One region of the Paenibacillus sp. Dod16 genome, then DNA from elsewhere that is predicted to be linked to it. Evidence: predicted binding sites of a transcription regulator. Region 1 holds the regulator's gene; each other region holds the start of a gene.
What was found. The regulator Rex, encoded in region 1, represses fermentation and respiration genes when NADH is low (regulators of the CRP and FNR family bind a similar motif). The targets are predictions, from matches to a motif close to TTGTGAAATATTTCACAA.
Positions count from the first base shown of each region.

Region 1 (5,999 bases):
CCAGGAAGGTTTTCGTGTATAGATATTGTTCCTCCTGCGGATTATGACGAACATAACCTAGCGCTTTACCACGCGGGCTGAGTGCAACTTGCTTCACACTGCCGGGACGCACAAGCTCTGCCATAATAGCATGTCCCAATTCATGTATGGCAACGCGCTTCTTCTCTTCCAAATTCGATTCACGGTCGGAACGCTCACCCATCATTACCTTGTCAATCGCCATGGACAAATGACGCTGATGGATAAACTGTTCATTCTCGCGCATCGTGTAAATGGCCGCTTCATTCATGACGCTCTCGAGTTGTGCGCCCGAGAAGCCGTATGCTTCTTCGGCGATTTTCTCCAAGTCGACATCTTCATGCAGCGGCTTATTGCCCGCATGCAGATTCAAAATATGAGTGCGTCCCTTCTTATCCGGCAGATCGACCTGAATGTGACGGTCGAAACGCCCTGGACGCAGCAGTGCGCTATCCAGCATTTCTTTCCGGTTTGTCGCGGCAATTACCAGAATACGAGGAGTATCCTGCGAATAGATGCCATCCATCTCGGTTAGCAGCTGATTCAGCGTCTGGTCGTACTCGCGCTGCTGGCCGCCTTCGCGTTTACCGCCAATGACATCGATCTCATCGATGAAGATAATGGCGTTTTGCTTGTTTTCCTTTGCCGCACGGTTACGGGCATCCTTGAACAAATCCCGGATGCGCCCTGCACCAACACCGACATACATCTCAACAAATTCACTGCCGGATGCAGCGACAAAGATCGAATCGGTGTAATGGGCAGCGGCTTTAGCCATCAACGTCTTCCCTGTTCCCGGAGGCCCGGTGAGAAGAATGCCCTTCAATGGACGAATCCCGAATTTCTTAATGTCTTCATGACGAATCAGAAAATCCAGTGCTTCACGCAGCTCTTGCTTCGCATTATCCTGCCCGCCGATTTCTTCGAACGTCAGCTTGGCAGGTCCGCTCTTTTTCCGCTTCCGCTCATTCGCTGCGCCTACTGCGATGCCGCCCTTCATCTTCGCGATAAACAACAAGCCGCCTACAAGTGCTGCAGCGATGAGCAGGGGCACGATGTTCACGCCGACAAACACAAGGAATACCAGCAAAACCGGAATAAAGCCTAACATGATTTCTTTAGCTAATTTAGGCATGATTCCACACCTCCATGTTGCCAGACTGACGCGGCAAGATTATAAATTTACCAGACTTGCCGTCTGACAAGCTGACATAGACGTTGGTGTCATCAATCGTTGCTTTAGCTTTCAAATTCGGAGACTGGGCAGCAAGCTGCTCGAGCGATGATTGAATATCGGTATACTGCTTATTATCCATCGCTTCAGCGACTGACAGCATCGCCTTCTCCCACCATTGATCCAGTGCTTCCGAGGAATGATCCTCCACCTGGATTTTCAATTCCCGATTGCCAATCACAGACTTGCCTTCCTTCTTAATATGCTGGACCAAGCCTTGCAAATTTGTATCCGGAGCCAAATCAAGATTCAAAGTAACGGTATTCTGTTTAATATCTATATGTGAATCCTTAACGCCGTCATATTGTGACACAACATTGGCCAGCGGATTTTGCAAAGCCATCTGCCGATACAGAAACCATCCGCCAAAGAGAACCGATGCTGAGATCACGACAGTCAGCACGATAGGTACAATGCGTAGTTTCATGAAGTTCCTCCTTCATTTCTGTATGATATTTTGTCTATCATGTTGCAATACAATAATACATATAACAACGATATATAGGGATGCATGTAGTTTATATGCTCATTTTGTACAAGTATGAGTATATCACATCTTATATACTTTTTCATGCATGTCTGTGAAAATATTTAGAACAGTTTTTCCATATTATTTCTGAATACGCTTACAATTATAGAGAAAATAAGAGAGGAACCCGCGAATATTAAAGGGCCCCTCTCTACTTCTTATTTATTGATTTGGAAGAATAATGTCATTACCGATGGTGTTACCGTCTTGAAAACGATAAAACCGATAACCGCGCTGACCGTTGTGTTCATACTGCAGCTGCCAGGCATACTCGCCCTCATACATTCCAGGCAGCAGCCGCTTAATTTCTGCGCCAGGCAATTCGTTATAAATCTGCTCCCGCATCTGGTCTTCTGACAACCCCGTATTCAACAAAACGGATTGGACAGCGTCGGCACCTTCAACAGGTACGTTGTCATCCGTAAATTTCACCCATACCATACGATCTTGATTGTCCTGATCCTTCCCGCTTATCACCCAATAGTTATTGTCCTCGCCCCACACCGATTTATAGGTCTTCCCGGACGTAACCAATTGGCCATGCTGTTTGGCGGCAGCAATTGCCATTCTTTCTTCATTCCAAGCATCTTTCATCACATATGAATAATAGAGCTGTAAACCAAGCAGTAACAGCAGCACGCCGGATACACTCAGCAATATCCACTTCGTTTTTTTCTTCAAATCCGTCTTCCTCGCTCCCCTTGATTATTCCCTAGAGGGTTGTAAGACGCTCAAAGGCACGCTGCGCTTCCCGGCGGATACGTTCCTCATCGAGAGTGAGACTCGCGCCATTCTTCACTACCTGCTTGCCGTCAACCCATACATGCTCTACATCCTTCGCACTGGCGGAGTAGATAGCATGAGAAATGTAATCCGTCTTCGGAAGGAAGTGCGCCTGATCCGTGTTCAGTGCGATCATATCTGCCTTCATGCCTACCGCAAGCGTACCAATATCCGTAAGGAAGGCTGACTTGGCTCCATATTCTGTACCCATCCGAAGCGCTTCGGATGCTGGAATTGCGGTTGGATCCCCGCTTACTCCTTTATGGATCAGTGCGGCGAGCCGCATCTCTTCAAACATATCCAGATTATTATTGCTGGCAGGTCCATCGGTACCCAAAGACACGGTGACCCCGGCTTTCAGCAGTGCAGGCACGCGAGCGATGCCGCTGGCAAGCTTCAAATTGCTGCCTGGATTATGCGAAACCATAACTTGATGTTTGGCCAGAATTTCGATTTCTTCATCGGTCAGATGGACGGCATGCGCAAGCAGCGTTGGACGGGAGAACATGCCAAGCTTCTCTAGATGGGCAACAGGGCGAAGTCCGTAGTCATTTACGTTCTGAGCTACTTCCGTTTCCGTTTCGGACATATGCGTATGCAAAGGCAGATTCAAATCATGTGACGCTTGCACGAATTTTTCGATGAAATCCGGCGGGCACGTATAGGGTGCATGCGGTGAGATCATCGTCGTAATTCTACCGTCAGCCTGACCATGCCAGTCTTTCGCGAATGCAACCGCCTCTTCCAGCTTCTGCTGCTGCACCTCAGGCGGACATAATCCGATGACACCGCGCGTCAGAACGCCGCGCATGCCTGAGTCCTCCACTACCTTTGCAACCTGATCCATATGATCATACATATCCACAAATGTCGTGGTTCCGCCTTTAATCATCTCCAGCACGGAGAGCGAGGTTCCCCAGTATACATCGTCGGCCGTGAATTTGGCTTCCATCGGCCACATTTTTTCCTGAAGCCATACTTGCAGTGCCAGATCGTCGCCATACCCGCGAAGAAGCGACATGGCCGCATGTCCGTGCGTATTCACCAATCCAGGCAGGAAAAACAGATGGGTTCCGTCGATGATTTCTGTTCCCTCTTGGACAGTCGGCTCTTCTTCACCCAGGTAAGTGATCCGGTCGTTCTCCACGACCATATATCCGTGTAACACGGATCTGCCTTCCTCTAGTACCGCAAACGTTCCGTTTTTAACCATCCACTTCGTTGTCGTCATGTGCTGCATCCTCCTTGCCGTTATCCAAATAATAGGCCAAACTCTGCAAATCCGTAGTAAAATCTGCCGTATGGATACGGATATGGGGTGGAGCTTTCAGGATGGTCGGCGCAAAATTCAGGATAGCCTCGATGCCTGCCGCGATAAGTTGATTCGCTACATTCTGCGCCTCAAAATCCGGAACGGTGATAATCCCGATACGAATGCCGTACTCATGAACCGTCTTCTCCAGTTCCTCCATCGGCTGTACGACCAAATTGTTAATTTTCATACCAACTTTGGGAGAATACGAATCGAAAACCGCCACAATCTTCATATTGTCCTTCAGAAATGCATTGTAATTCGATAATGCATGTCCAAGATTACCGGCCCCAATCAATGCGACATTGATCTTCTGGTCCAGCTTTAGAATCTGGCGAATTTTCTCGATCAGATAAGATACGTCATATCCGATCCCTTTCCGTCCAAAATCACCGAAATACGCTAGGTCCTTACGAATTTGAGCAGGATTGAGGTCCAGTTTCTGCCCCAGTTCCTGGGAGGAAACCGTGGAGACCTCCCTTTTCTGAAGCTCATTCAAATAGCGCAAGTATACAGGTAATCTGCGGACCACGGCTTCCGAAATTTTTTCCGATTTCATGCATGCTCCCCCTAATAATAGGTTAATAACTACATTTGTTTGTGCTCGTTCATGGTTTCACTTTATTCAGCTTGGTTCCCTATGCCTGCCTCTTCCTGCAGCCATTTCGAAATTCGGGGAACGATCCCCTCTGTCGGCATGTGCTCCATCTTCGGTCCAGGCAAGGAATATAAGAAATACTTCCCGTAATAGGATTCAATGACCCGAGTATCGTAAACGATGACAATCCCCTTATCCTGCGCGGTCCGTACCAGTCGGCCAAATCCCTGTTTGAAGCGAATGACCGCTTGCGGAACCGAAAGCTTCATGAACGGGTTCTTCTTCTGCTGCTGCAGAAGCTCGCTCTTGGCTTCGACCAGAGGGTGATTCGGCGGCTGGAACGGCAGCCGGACGATGGCAAGGCAGGTGAGCGCCTCACCGGGTATATCTACTCCTTCCCAGAAGGAGCTGGTGCCAAGCAGAACCGAAGCGCTGCTATCCTGGAATCTCCGGATTAACTTGGTACGGCTGGTTCCGTCCATCCCTTGTCCCAGTACCGTAATATCGCTGGATCCCAGCGCCTCCTTCAAGGGCTCATGCACCTGACGCAGCATGCGGTACGAGGTGAACAGGACAAGCATGCGACCATGCGTTGCGATGGCCGTATCAGCCAATGATTGCACAAGTGTATTCACAAAGAGTGCATCCCCGACCGAGCCCTTCAAGCTCGGAAAATCGCGCGGCACAACAAGGAGAGCCTGCTCCCTGTAATTAAACGGGGACGGCAGCAGGACCGTGTTCAGGTTGCCGTTATCTGCCGCTTCCTGAAGACCCAAGTTCTCGATCATGAACTGAAACGATTTGTCCACCGACAAGGTCGCCGATGTCAGGATCACGCTTTGTTTTTTGTCAAAAAACAATTCCTTTAAGTGGGTGCTGACGTCGACAGGCACCGCATAAAGCTGCAGCGATTTGCCGCGGAAGTTGCCGTTCGCCTCCATCCAGTATACCGTGCCCTCATCGTTCAGGGACATGAAGGTCCTCAGGTCCTCGCGGTGTGCCGCCAGGTCCTTAAATAGACCCGATAGGTCTGTTAACAGACTGTCCGCGCTGTAATCATCCAGATCTTCCTTCATTTCGGCAATCAGCTTGTCACCCTTGCGAACGACATCGCCGAGCGCCAGATGAATTTGATGCTCCAGCTCGGCCAGCGAATTCCAATCCTTCGGCTTCTTCAGAGGCGATAAGCGAAGCGAGAATTGACCGGCATCCCCCGGAGTCGCGTCTCCGCGCTCCGGAAGCAGTCCGAACAATTGATCGCTGAGCCGGTCCCAATTCTCTTTGACGGTGATCAGATCCGGATAAATCCGGTCGATGATGGAAGACCACTCAACAGCCTTCTCATGGGACGACGCTTGCAGCAGCTGGCGAAGAGCCGGAAGCTGACCGCTTCGGCTGTCTTTGTACATACGGGTCAACGTATGGACAACCGAAAAATATTTCATCTGCAAGCCTAGGTGCTTGCCCGCGACGTCCTCCAGATGATGCGCTTCATCGATGACGAGACGCTCATAACTCGGAAGCA
Region 1 covers NZ_JBNDYG010000005.1:117,099-123,097, forward strand. Annotated here, with positions in the region: gene ACPV3A_RS05250 (AAA family ATPase) at 1-1,153, opposite strand, end outside; gene ACPV3A_RS05255 (hypothetical protein) at 1,146-1,679, opposite strand; gene ACPV3A_RS05260 (DUF5590 domain-containing protein) at 1,944-2,462, opposite strand; gene ACPV3A_RS05265 (amidohydrolase) at 2,494-3,795, opposite strand; gene ACPV3A_RS05270 (redox-sensing transcriptional repressor Rex) at 3,770-4,435, opposite strand; gene dinG (ATP-dependent DNA helicase DinG) at 4,498-5,999, opposite strand, start outside.

Region 2 (5,999 bases), on a different contig from region 1:
CATCCGTTCGACGATTATATCGATTATTTCGATCCCATTGTCCTTGCTGATTGCTGTGCTCTGTCTGAGACAAATGGATATCACCCTGAATATGATGTCACTCGGTGCCATGACCGTTGCCATCGGCCGGGTTGTCGATGACTCGATCGTCGTTATCGAGAATATCTACCGGCGCATGTCCCTCTCGACCGAGAAATTAACGGGCCGGGAGCTCATCAGCGCCGCTACACGCGAAATGTTTGTACCGATCATGTCCTCCACTATCGTAACCATCGCGGTATTCCTGCCGCTTACCCTGGTCAGCGGTATGGTCGGAGAGCTGTTCATGCCATTTGCATTGACGATGGTCTTCGCACTGCTCGCTTCTCTGGTCGTAGCGATCACACTCGTGCCCGCTATGGCGCACAGCCTGTTCCGCAAAGGCTTGAAGAACAAACATGATCATGCGGAGAAACCGGGCGCAATGGCCCGCGGGTATCGTTCCATTCTGAAATGGACGCTGAATCACAAAGCCATTACATTCCTGGCAGCCATCGCGTTATTGGCAGGAAGCTTGTTCCTGACGAAGTACCTTGGCGTTAGCTTCATTCCGGAACAGGAAGACAAATATGCCATGGTGACTTATTCTCCTGAGCCCGGCGTCATGCTGGAGGATGTGGAGGAACGTGCATTAAAAGCGGAGAAATTGATTCTGGATCAACCTGGAGTCGAAACGATGCAGTACTCCATCGGCGGAAGCAATCCGCTTGGTATGGGATCAGCGAATTCCGGATTGTTCTATATTATGTATGACCCGGACACGAAAAACTTCGAAGATGTTAAAAAAGCCCTTGTCGAGGATCTTGCCAAGGAAGTACCGGACGGTACTTGGTCCAATATGGACATGGCAGCCGGCGGCTTTGGCGGCAGCCAGTTAACGGTTAACGTCTTTGGCGATTCTCTGGAGCAGATCAAGCCGGTGGCTGATCAAATTGCTGAGCTTGCCAACAAGGATACAGCCACCTTCGAGAATGCAGAAACCAGCTTGTCCGAAGCGTTCGAGCAGTATACGCTGGTTGCTGACCAAGAGAAGCTGAGCTCCCTTGGCCTGACCGCAGGACAATTGGCAATGAAGCTGTCTCCCGTACGGGAACGTCCGGTCTTGACCGAAGTCAAAATTGAGGACAAGACTTACAATGTTTACATTGAAACGGACAGCAAAACCTATAAGAGCATCAAAGAAATTGAGAACGAAACCGTCACCTCTCCACTCGGTATCGAAGTGCCGATCAAGGATGTGGCCAAGGTGGAAAAAGGAACAACTCCTGACTCCATTATGCGCATCGACGGGAAAATGGTTGTGACCGTCACAGCCGATATCCTGTCCAGCGATGTTGGATCGGCCTCCACCAACCTGGAGACTGAAGTGAACAAGCTTGAGCTTCCAGACGGCGTATCCGTCCAGTTCGGAGGCGTTACCGAGCAAATCAACGAAACCTTCGGACAGCTTGGACTCGCCATGCTGGCAGCCATTGCGATTGTATACTTTGTGCTTGTGGTTACATTCGGTGGCGGTCTCGCACCGTTCGCCATCCTGTTCTCGCTGCCGTTCATTGTCATCGGAGCCATTATCGGTTTGCTTGTTACAGGCGAGACACTGAACGTGTCTGCACTCATGGGCGTACTCATGCTGATCGGTATCGTCGTGACCAATGCGATTGTATTGATCGACCGCGTGATCCATATGGAACGCGAAGGCATGAGCACCCGCGAAGCCCTGCTTGAAGCCGGCGCTACCCGTCTTCGTCCAATTCTAATGACGGCACTCGCAACGATCGGCGCTCTCCTGCCACTCGTATTCGGTTGGGAGAACAGCGCAGGCATCATTTCGAAAGGACTTGGCATCACGGTTATCGGCGGTCTGATCAGCTCGACGCTGCTCACACTCGTGGTGGTACCTATCGTGTACGAGTTCCTGATGAAGTTCAGCAAGAAAAGAATCGAAGATTAATTAGAACATCAAAGCCCCGGCTTCCTACATTAGGAGGCTGGGGCTTTTTTTGGATGACTATGATATTGTCCTGGCTCGCTAATGTACCAGCACAGCTTCCCTGGAATGCTTCCACGTCTTCAGCATGTTCAGATCCTGTGCGAGGAACTCCTCGAGCAGACTGAATACCGACTGATAAAGCGGGCTTTCCGTGGAGCCTTTTAGATCCTTGCAGAGGGATGGCACCCATGACAACAGATGCTCCTCCAGAAACTTCTCTTGAACCTCCATCAATTGCAGCATGCTATGTTCACAATACGTATTGTTCAGCATACGGTCATGAAGCAGTGTCATAAATTCCAGTTCAATGGCTATATGATCGTCCGCTTCCCCGTGCAGTTTATTAAAGGCAACACCGACGGATGCATAACAATCGGCTAAATCCTGAGCGCATCCATCCTTCGTGTAATGAGACTTTGCCGCCTGACGCTGTTTGGACTGCTGAAGCAATCGGCGGTATTCCGCCCCTTCGTATTCGCAAATCCGAACCAATTCCTCAGGTGAGCGTCCACATAAATAGGTCATCAGGTCCGTACCGGCCTTCGAACACTCCGCAGCCTTGCTAATTCCGCTTCCGCGGCTCCATTCCGCAATCATAGACAAGCTGGGCCAATTGCCCAAAAAATCGATGAGCAGCTCGTAGACCGTACCCCGGTTTTCAAGCCATCTGTGACAGACGTCAGGCACCTCCAAAGTTTGAACAGGTGATATCGCCAAATCGAACCTCCTATTGGTAACCTTTCTTGTTGGATGTGATATCCTTGACAGTATATCTTAGATGAACGTCTAATGAAAGCAGTTTGAAATGATTTCCGAAAATTTCGGAAAAATCAGGAAACTTTCGGAAATCTAGAATGTCACTACTCGCTTTCAAGGGGAGAAAGCTTTTGTCCACAGCTTCAATATACTGGATCCCGAAAGCGTTTTCTGTGATTCTTCTCACAAATCCTTGAACTTATCCACGCAGCTTGTCCGGCTGACATGACCCTTACAATGCATTGACTCCCGTTCGGGGAATGGCTACAATGTGACCATGCATGCTATAAAGGGGGATTTCCATGATCGAACCGCTTAAAGATTCTTTCGGTCGGGTCCATGATTATATTCGTATCTCGGTGACGGATCGATGCAATCTTCGTTGTGTCTATTGTATGCCGGAAGAAGGGATGGAATTCCAACCTCCCGATCAGATTATGAGTTATGAAGAGATCGCAGCGATCATGCGCGTCCTTGCCCCAATGGGTGTCTCCAAAGTACGCCTTACCGGCGGCGAGCCGCTGGTACGCAAGGACCTGGAATCCTTGGTCCATATGATTGCTTCCATTGAAGGAATTCAAGATATATCCCTGACTACCAACGGGATCATTCTCCCCTCCAAAGCTCGCCTGCTTAAGGAAGCCGGACTTACCCGAATCAACATCAGTCTGGATTCGCTTCATGAGGATCGCTACGCGCGCATTACGCGCGGCGGTCAAGTGCGTAAAGTGCTGGAAGGCATTGAAGCCGCTTATGAAGCCGGCCTGGATCCCATCAAACTGAACATGGTGCTAATGAAGGGCTTCAACGAAGACGAAATTCGCGACTTTATCGCGCTGACGCTCGATCGTCCCCTACATGTCCGCTTTATTGAATACATGCCGATCGGGCAAGCATCCGATGCCTGGCGAGATTCGTATCTGCCGCTCAGCCGGGTATCCGAAGTGTGCCAGGAGGCGGGTTGGACCATTCAGGAAGAGCAGGGGCCATCCGGCAACGGACCTTCACGAAATATGAAGGTGGTTGGAGCTACAGGAACCTTCGGTCTGATCCATCCGGTCAGCGATCATTTCTGCGATTCCTGCAACCGCCTCAGGCTGACGGCTGACGGCCACATCAAGGCTTGCCTGTACTGGTCCGACGAATTTAACGTGCGCCGCGTCGTCGATGATCCTTCCGCGGTGGCAAACCTGTTCCGCAAAGCGCTGGGTTCCAAACCGTTGAATCATGAAATGGCGCTCGCGCTCGAGAAAAAAATGCAAAGCCATACCCCAACCGTCCGGCGTATGTCACAGATCGGCGGATAAACCGTCGGCTGTGCGTATAATAGCCGAAGGCAGTCATATGGTTGATATTAAAATCCCCGCCAAGCATTTAGCTGGCGGGGTTATTTTTTTATGATGAATACCGTTTCGTCGTGCTTTTGCACACCTTTATTCAGCTATAGAAATCTACTATCTATCCTGAGGCAAGTCCGCATTCATCAGGCCGCCTGCTGCCTCGTATTCCCCAGGCGTGTTCATATTAAATAAAATTTTGCGCGGATCAAGACCCGTAATTGCCTCTAATTGCTCCTCGTGCACGAAGACGGCATTCAGCTCCTGCACCCACTCCACCATGCGAAGTTGTCCCTTGTTCAGCCTGCGTTCAAGGCCTTCTACGATTTCTTTGCGATATGCTGCCAGCAGGGGATGCACCCTGCCTTCTACAACAGGAATTACAGCATCGGCTGTGAGCTGCTGATTCGCCAGATTCAGCAACCCCCGAAGGAAACGCTCATGGATATGGGGCATGTCGCACGCAGCGACCATATTCCATGTGCTTTGGGATGACGTGAGCGCTGCATGAAGACCCGCCATCGGGCCTTGCCCGACATAAAGGTCGGGAACGCATTCCAATCCGAGAAATTGATAAGACTCGGGGGTATTGGTGGATAGGATGACGCGGCCGCTAACCTCGTCAAGCGCCTGGACCGTTCGCTCGATCAAACTCATTCCCTGCATGGGCAGGAGCGCCTTGTTTCTTCCCATTCTCCGGGAGGCCCCGCCTGCAAGTACGATACCCGTCACCTGATCCGGCGAAAAGCCGACATCTATGGATTGACCGCTCATATGTTCTACCAGCCTTTCTTACACGTTGTAAAAAAACTTGGTTCAGTTTATAGGTTAATAACCAGAATAATGGAAAATCATTTAAAAGATGGTTTGTATCCCTTTTCAATGCGTGATACATTGAAAGGGAAAGCGGCTTTTTTTCGATGCCGCGATTGTGGATTGTATTCGGTTTGAAAGGAATGACCCACTTGCGGAATATGGACAACGCCCAACCTTCGCTGATATCGCTCAAGCTGTTCAACTTCTTCATTTACGGAACCATGGTCATCTTCACCGGTTTCTTCCAGTTATATTTACAAGATATCGGCATGAGCAAAATTGAAATCGGCAGCCTGATGGCGATCGCGCCATTTGTGTCCATCTTCGCCAATCCGTTCTGGGGATTCTGGGGTGATCGGGCGGCAAACATCAAGCGGGTGCTGCTGATCATGATGACCGGTACGCTGCTGCTGGTTCAGCTTGTATTTCAAGCGAATACCTATGCAATGATATACATGACAATGATTTTCTTTTATTTCTTCCAGACTCCGATGTTCTCGCAGACAAATTCGCTGATTCTAACCTATATTGAGGAGACACAGCAAAAATTCGGCTCGTTCCGGCTATGGGGCTCGCTCGGATGGGCGCTGACGGCTATCGCTGCAGGGCCTGTCATCGACCGGCTCGGGTCGGGGCGCATCGCCATCGTGTTCTCGATTATGCTGCTGGTGGCGGCCGTGTTCATGTTTACGCTGCCCTCTATCCAGAAGACGACAGCATCGGCATCGGTCAGTCTTAGAGGACTCAGCAGGCTGTTCCTGAACTCCTATTTTGTCTGTTTTATCCTGTTAGGCATTATGGTATCCATCCCGAACACAGCCAATAACACTTTTATGTCCCTATACATCCTGGAGCTTGGCGGTACCAAGCAGATGGTGGGCCTTGCGATCTTCTTCTCGTCTATATTTGAAGTGGTGATCTTCATTCTGTTTGACCGCTTCCTGAAACGGAAAATCAATGTCCTGGTCGGCTGCCTGACGATTGTCAGCCTGCTCTTCGCCCTCCGCTGGCTGCTGATGGCGGAAGCCAACAGCGCGCTGGAGGTGGCCTTCATCCAGCTC
Region 2 covers NZ_JBNDYG010000001.1:146,543-152,541, reverse strand. Annotated here, with positions in the region: partial or broken gene ACPV3A_RS00635 (efflux RND transporter permease subunit) at 1-1,990, shown strand, start outside; gene ACPV3A_RS00630 (TorD/DmsD family molecular chaperone) at 2,069-2,746, opposite strand; gene moaA (GTP 3',8-cyclase MoaA) at 3,088-4,092, shown strand; gene mobA (molybdenum cofactor guanylyltransferase) at 4,240-4,896, opposite strand; gene ACPV3A_RS00615 (MFS transporter) at 5,043-5,999, shown strand, end outside.
Region 2: a site for Rex is predicted at 2,957-2,974, ahead of ACPV3A_RS00630 (TorD/DmsD family molecular chaperone). Genes of this name have one in related genera too.

Region 3 (5,999 bases), on a different contig from region 1:
TCCTGATTCACTTCGTGTTAGATATAGAATTTATGAGTTATCAGTGGAACTGATGAAATTCTATATCGCAAGAAAACCTACCTATGCATCGCGCTCGCTCATCCTTGAAGTGGCCTCGATAGGGGTTTTCTTATCAAAAGCGGGCTTTTTGAACAACCTCTAAAGGGGACCTGGAAAGTGAAACAGGATTATTTACGGACATTCGTCAACCATGTCGAGCGTACAGCCGCAGAGTTTGATCTGTGGTCAGAAGGCGATAGCATCGTGGTCGCCGTTTCCGGCGGGCCTGATTCCGTTGCGCTCCTACACGTACTGCATGAAATTTCTATGCACCGGACGCCGCTCCGATTGATCTGCGCCCATGTGCATCATGGGTTTCGGAAGGAATCAGACCAAGAGGCAGAGATGGTGCGTGAACTGGCGGAGCGGCTCGGACTTCCATTAGAAACGGCGTTTCTCGATATTCCTGCTTATATGGAAGAGAGCGGTAAGGGTGGGCAGGAGGCTGCAAGAGAGAAGCGTTATGAATTTCTGCTGCAAACAGCCCACAAATACAATGCGCGCGCCGTAGCGCTGGCTCATCATGCTGACGATCAAGCCGAGACGGTGCTCATGCGGCTTCTGCGCGGGAGCGGCCTGTCCGGACTTGCCGGAATAAAATTTAAGCGAACGGAAAAAAAAGTGGAACTTATCCGTCCGTTCCTACGTATGTACAAGGCGGATATCGTGGAGCTGTGCCGTATATGCGGATTCCAGTATGCGGTGGATAACAGCAATCTGCAGACGAAGTACCGCCGTAATGCGATTCGCCTGGAAGTATTGCCTTTTCTGGAACGATACAATGGGCAGTTCTCCTCCTCACTCAATCAGCTGGCCGAGATTGTCCAGCAGGAGGATGATTTTGTGGAGCTTGAAGCTGCGAAGCAATTTCGGAGTATGGTACAGGAGAACGATGGGAGGCTCGCTTTCGACGCGCCTTCCTTTTTGGGCTTACATGTCGCTTTACAACGGCGTTTGATTAAACTAATATTAAATTACCTGCCCTCAGACCAGGAAAACACCGATTTTGTCAAGATTGAAACGGTGCGCCATGGCATTCTTAACGATCAGCGAAGCAACTGGCGTCTGGATCTGGGTGACGGCATTACCTGTGTTCGTGAGTACGGAGTGATCCAGTTTTGGCCTAAGCCTCCGGAAGAACAGGGACAGTACATATACATTCTTGATTCTCCTGATGTTTCGCAGCAGTATGTTAAGGAAATCGGAAAGATGCTGAAATTGTCGTTAAAGACAGGAAGCGAAAGCCGGAGCGGCTCCAGACCATCGGCCTTTGTGGCGGATTTTGATGCGGATGAGCTTAGGTTTCCTTTAACCTTGCGTAACAGACAGCCGGGGGACAAGATGAAGATCATGGGATTAAACGGAAGCAAAAAGGTGAAAGATATTCTCATTGATGAGAAAATCCCACCGTCTGTCCGTGCCCGGATTCCTATTCTTTGTGACGGTTCCGGCAGCATTGTGTGGATTCCAGGTGTACGACGTTCCGTTCACGCCGCTTGCGGGCGGCACACATCACGAGTTCTCCGGATGGAGCTATCGGATGCTTAAGGCAAGTGTAAAACGAAGAATGGCCCGTTTCACGCTTTCATAGTATAAACGTAGGAGGTCCACTTAAGTTGCAGAATGACATTCAGGAAATACTCATCAGTGAAGAAGAGATTCACGCAAAGATTAAGGAACTTGGTTCCAAACTCAGCGCCGAATATGTGGGACGCAATCCACTCGTTATTTGCGTTCTTAAAGGTGCGTTTATTTTTATGGCCGACTTGGTTAAATCCATAACAGTACCTCTTGAGTTGGATTTCATGGCTGTATCCAGCTATGGGGCATCAACCAAATCCTCCGGCGTGGTGAAGATCATTAAAGATCTGGACGCATCCGTTGAAGGCAGGGATGTGCTGATTGTGGAGGATATTATCGACAGCGGTCTTACGCTGAGCCATTTGATTGAGCTTCTGAAGAGCCGCAAGGCAAACTCGGTGTGCGTTGTCACCTTGTTTGACAAGCCGGCACGCCGTACGGTGGATTTGCAGGCCGATTATACCGGATTCGTGCTGCCGGATGCATTTGTTGTCGGATACGGACTTGATTATGCCGAGCATTACCGGAACCTCCCCTACATCGGGATTTTGAAGCCGGAAATCTACAGCAGTTAAACCGCGCCAATGGGCCGCTATCACAGTTCAGGGCCCTTTGTTGAGATGGCCAGACAGGCTGTGGTAAAATATCTTATGTGTCTTGAGAGGAGGTAGGGGATGAGTCGGTTCATCCGGAATTCTGGTTTTTATTTGATTCTATTTTTAGTCGTGGTGGGCATAGTACAATTCGTTACTAATGGCGGCGAGCAAGCCGATGCCCCTAGTTATAATGAACTGCGGCAGGAAGTCAAAGCTAACAACATAGAGGAAATGACGGTACAATTTGACGGTTACGCTTATCTGGTGACCGGTAAGTATAGGGAGGTTTCCGAAGAGAAAAAATCGGAGAATTTCTCAGCCTATATTCCTGCCACGGATGCAGCGATGCAAGAGCTGACTGCAGCCAGTGAGAGCAACAAAGTCAAACTGTCCGTGTTGCCAATGGAAGGCCAAAGCATTTGGCTGACATTGCTTTCATCCTTTATTCCGCTCATCATTATGTTTGTACTGTTCTTCTTCCTGTTTAATCAGGCTCAAGGCGGCGGCGGCAAAGTGATGAACTTTGGCAAGAGCAAAGCCCGCTTATATAATGAAGAGAAGAAACGGATTACATTTGAAGATGTAGCCGGAGCAGATGAAGAGAAGCAGGAGCTTGTTGAAGTTGTTGACTTCTTGAAGGATCCGCGCAAGTTCAACACGGTTGGCGCTCGCATTCCGAAGGGCGTTTTGCTTGTCGGTCCTCCGGGAACCGGTAAGACGCTCCTGGCTCGTGCCGTTGCCGGTGAAGCGGGAGTGCCGTTCTTCAGTATTTCCGGTTCCGACTTCGTTGAAATGTTTGTCGGTGTCGGTGCTTCTCGTGTACGTGACTTGTTCGAGAACGCGAAGAAGAATGCACCATGTATCATCTTTATCGATGAGATTGATGCAGTAGGTCGTCAGCGTGGCGCTGGTCTTGGCGGCGGTCATGACGAGCGTGAACAGACACTCAACCAGTTGCTGGTTGAAATGGACGGTTTCGGAGCGAACGAAGGCATTATCATCGTTGCTGCGACCAACCGCCCGGATATTTTGGACCCGGCGCTTCTTCGTCCGGGACGTTTTGACCGTCAGATTACCGTAGATCGCCCGGATGTGAAGGGCCGTGAAGCCGTACTGAAGGTTCATGCACGCAACAAACCATTGACGAAGGATGTTAAACTTGACATCATCGCCAAACGTACAACCGGTTTTACAGGCGCCGATCTGGAGAATCTCCTGAACGAGGCTGCCTTGCTTGCAGCTCGCCGCAACCGTAAAGATATTTCCATGCGAGAAGTGGATGAGGCGATTGACCGCGTTATCGTCGGTACGGAGAAACGCAGCCGCGTGATCAGTGACCGCGAGAAACGCATCGTGGCATACCATGAAGCGGGTCATACCATTGTGGGTTACTTCCTCGAGCATGCGGATACGGTGCATAAGGTAACGATTATCCCTCGTGGCCGTGCCGGCGGATATGTCATTATGATGCCGAAGGAAGATCGGATGCTCGTGACGAAGCAGGAATTGCTGGATCGCGTAACCGGTTTGCTTGGCGGACGTGTCGCTGAGGAGCTGTTCATCGGTGAAATCGGGACCGGGGCATACAGTGACTTCCAGCAAGCAACAGGCATTATCCGCAGCATGGTTGTGGAATACGGTATGAGTGAGAAGCTCGGACCGATGCAGTTCGGTACATCCCAAGGACAAGTGTTCCTTGGACGTGATATCGGACATGAGCAGAACTATAGTGATGCAATCGCTTATGAGATCGATCAGGAAATGCAGCGATTCATTAATGATTGCTATGAGAAATGTAAAGAGATCCTGAATAAGCATGCTAAAGAGGTTCATCTGATTGCGAATACGCTCCTCGAGATGGAAACGCTGGAGCTTGAGCAAATCAAGAATCTCATTGAGACCGGATCAGCTGAAGGCAACGGCAGTGGCGACGGTGAAGGAGAAGGTTCTTCCGAGAATGGTGAACCGATCATCGACAACATTGGCGACGTGAAAGTTCGCATCCAAGGGAAAGAAGACGGCGAGCAGCCGACTTCCACGGAGGAAATTCCGAACAACCCGATGGATTCGAATGATCCAGGGCCAGAGCGCAAAGATTCGGAGCGCAAGGATCCTCCAGGCGGATCGGACAACGGTAACAGCAGCTTAACGTAATATTTGCTGATAAAACCTCGAATACCGAATAAAATTGAAGAACCGGAGAACGATAATTCGTTTTCCGGTTCTTTTTGTGCTTTCTATCACATTGACAGGGGGCAGAACGAACGTGTACATTAGTTGTTAAATAAGGATGCGAATCCTTTCACAAAGGTGGAAACCATCCTGAAAGTCACATGGTCATCAGCGGCGAACTGCCGGACTATATAAGGGGAGAGGGTCGATCATGGAAGCGTTGGCACTGGAGCGTAAGGCGGAACAGAACCGTGAGCTGCGCGAGCGGTTAATGCAATTGAAGAAGGAACGTAACGCAATCATTTTGGCACATTATTATCAACGGGATGAAATACAAGAGGTCGCTGATTTCCGGGGGGATTCCTTCCTGCTCGCGCAGAAGGCAGCACAAACGGATGCCGAGGTTATCGTATTTTGCGGTGTGCATTTTATGGGCGAAAGCGCTAAAATTCTGGCACCGGGCAAGACGGTTCTTATACCGGATGAGCGGGCCGGCTGCCCTATGGCGGACATGGTGAACGTTGACGGACTGCGGAAGCTGAAAGCGCAGCATCCGAATGCCAAAGTGGTCACGTACATCAATTCATCGGCTGAGATCAAAGCTGAGACGGATATCTGCTGTACTTCATCCAATGCCGTGAAAGTGATTCAGTCGGTGGATTCGGATGAAATTATATGGGTGCCTGACAAAAATCTGGGGCATTATGTTCAGCAGCATACCGACAAGAAGCTCATTATCTGGGAAGGGTACTGCAACACGCATGACATGCTGACGGTGAAGGATGTCGTCGAGATGAAGGCCAAATATCCTCATGCTGAATTTGTCGTGCATCCGGAATGCCGTCCGGAGGTTGTTGCGATGGGGGATTTTGTAGGAAGTACCACCGCCATCCTGGAGTATTGCAAGAATTCATCGGCCAGGGAGTTTATCGTGGGTACTGAGGACGGAACCGGTTATCAGCTTCGACTGGATAGCCCGGATAAATCGTTCCATTTCGCTACGAAATTCCTGGTGTGTCCGAATATGAAAGTGAATAACCTCAAAAAGCTGGTTAAAGCGTTGGAAACGATGAAGCCGCAAATTTATGTGCCGCCGGTCGTTGCAGAAAAAGCCAGAACTTCATTAGAGCGCATGTTACAGGTTAAGTAGCATGCGCTACTCTTTCGTGAAAAGACAGGTGAGGCATCGTGATACCGCAGTATTTAATTGATTTTGATCTGAACGATCTTCCTGCAGTTGAGACGGACGTCATCGTGATCGGTTCAGGCATTGCGGGTTTATATACGGCGATCATGGCAAGTGCGACTCAGAATGTGCTGCTGATTACGAAGAAATCGCTGCTCGAAAGCAACACGCGTTATGCGCAGGGAGGAATTGCAGCCGTAACAGCTGAGGATGACTCCCCGGCCTATCATCGGCAGGATACCCTCTTGGCAGGGGCGGGCCTATGTTCATCTGCCGCGGTGGATGTCCTTGTAAACGAGGGGCCGGTTGGCGTTCAAGAGTTGATTCGGCTCGGCACGATGTTTGATGTGGAGAATGGCGAGCTCGCGCTGACCCAAGAAGGCGCACACAGTCACCGCCGGATC
Region 3 covers NZ_JBNDYG010000026.1:41,843-47,841, forward strand. Annotated here, with positions in the region: gene tilS (tRNA lysidine(34) synthetase TilS) at 178-1,608, shown strand; gene hpt (hypoxanthine phosphoribosyltransferase) at 1,677-2,216, shown strand; gene ftsH (ATP-dependent zinc metalloprotease FtsH) at 2,316-4,391, shown strand; gene nadA (quinolinate synthase NadA) at 4,621-5,559, shown strand; gene nadB (L-aspartate oxidase) at 5,598-5,999, shown strand, end outside.
Region 3: a site for Rex is predicted at 4,528-4,545, ahead of nadA (quinolinate synthase NadA). Genes of this name have one in related genera too.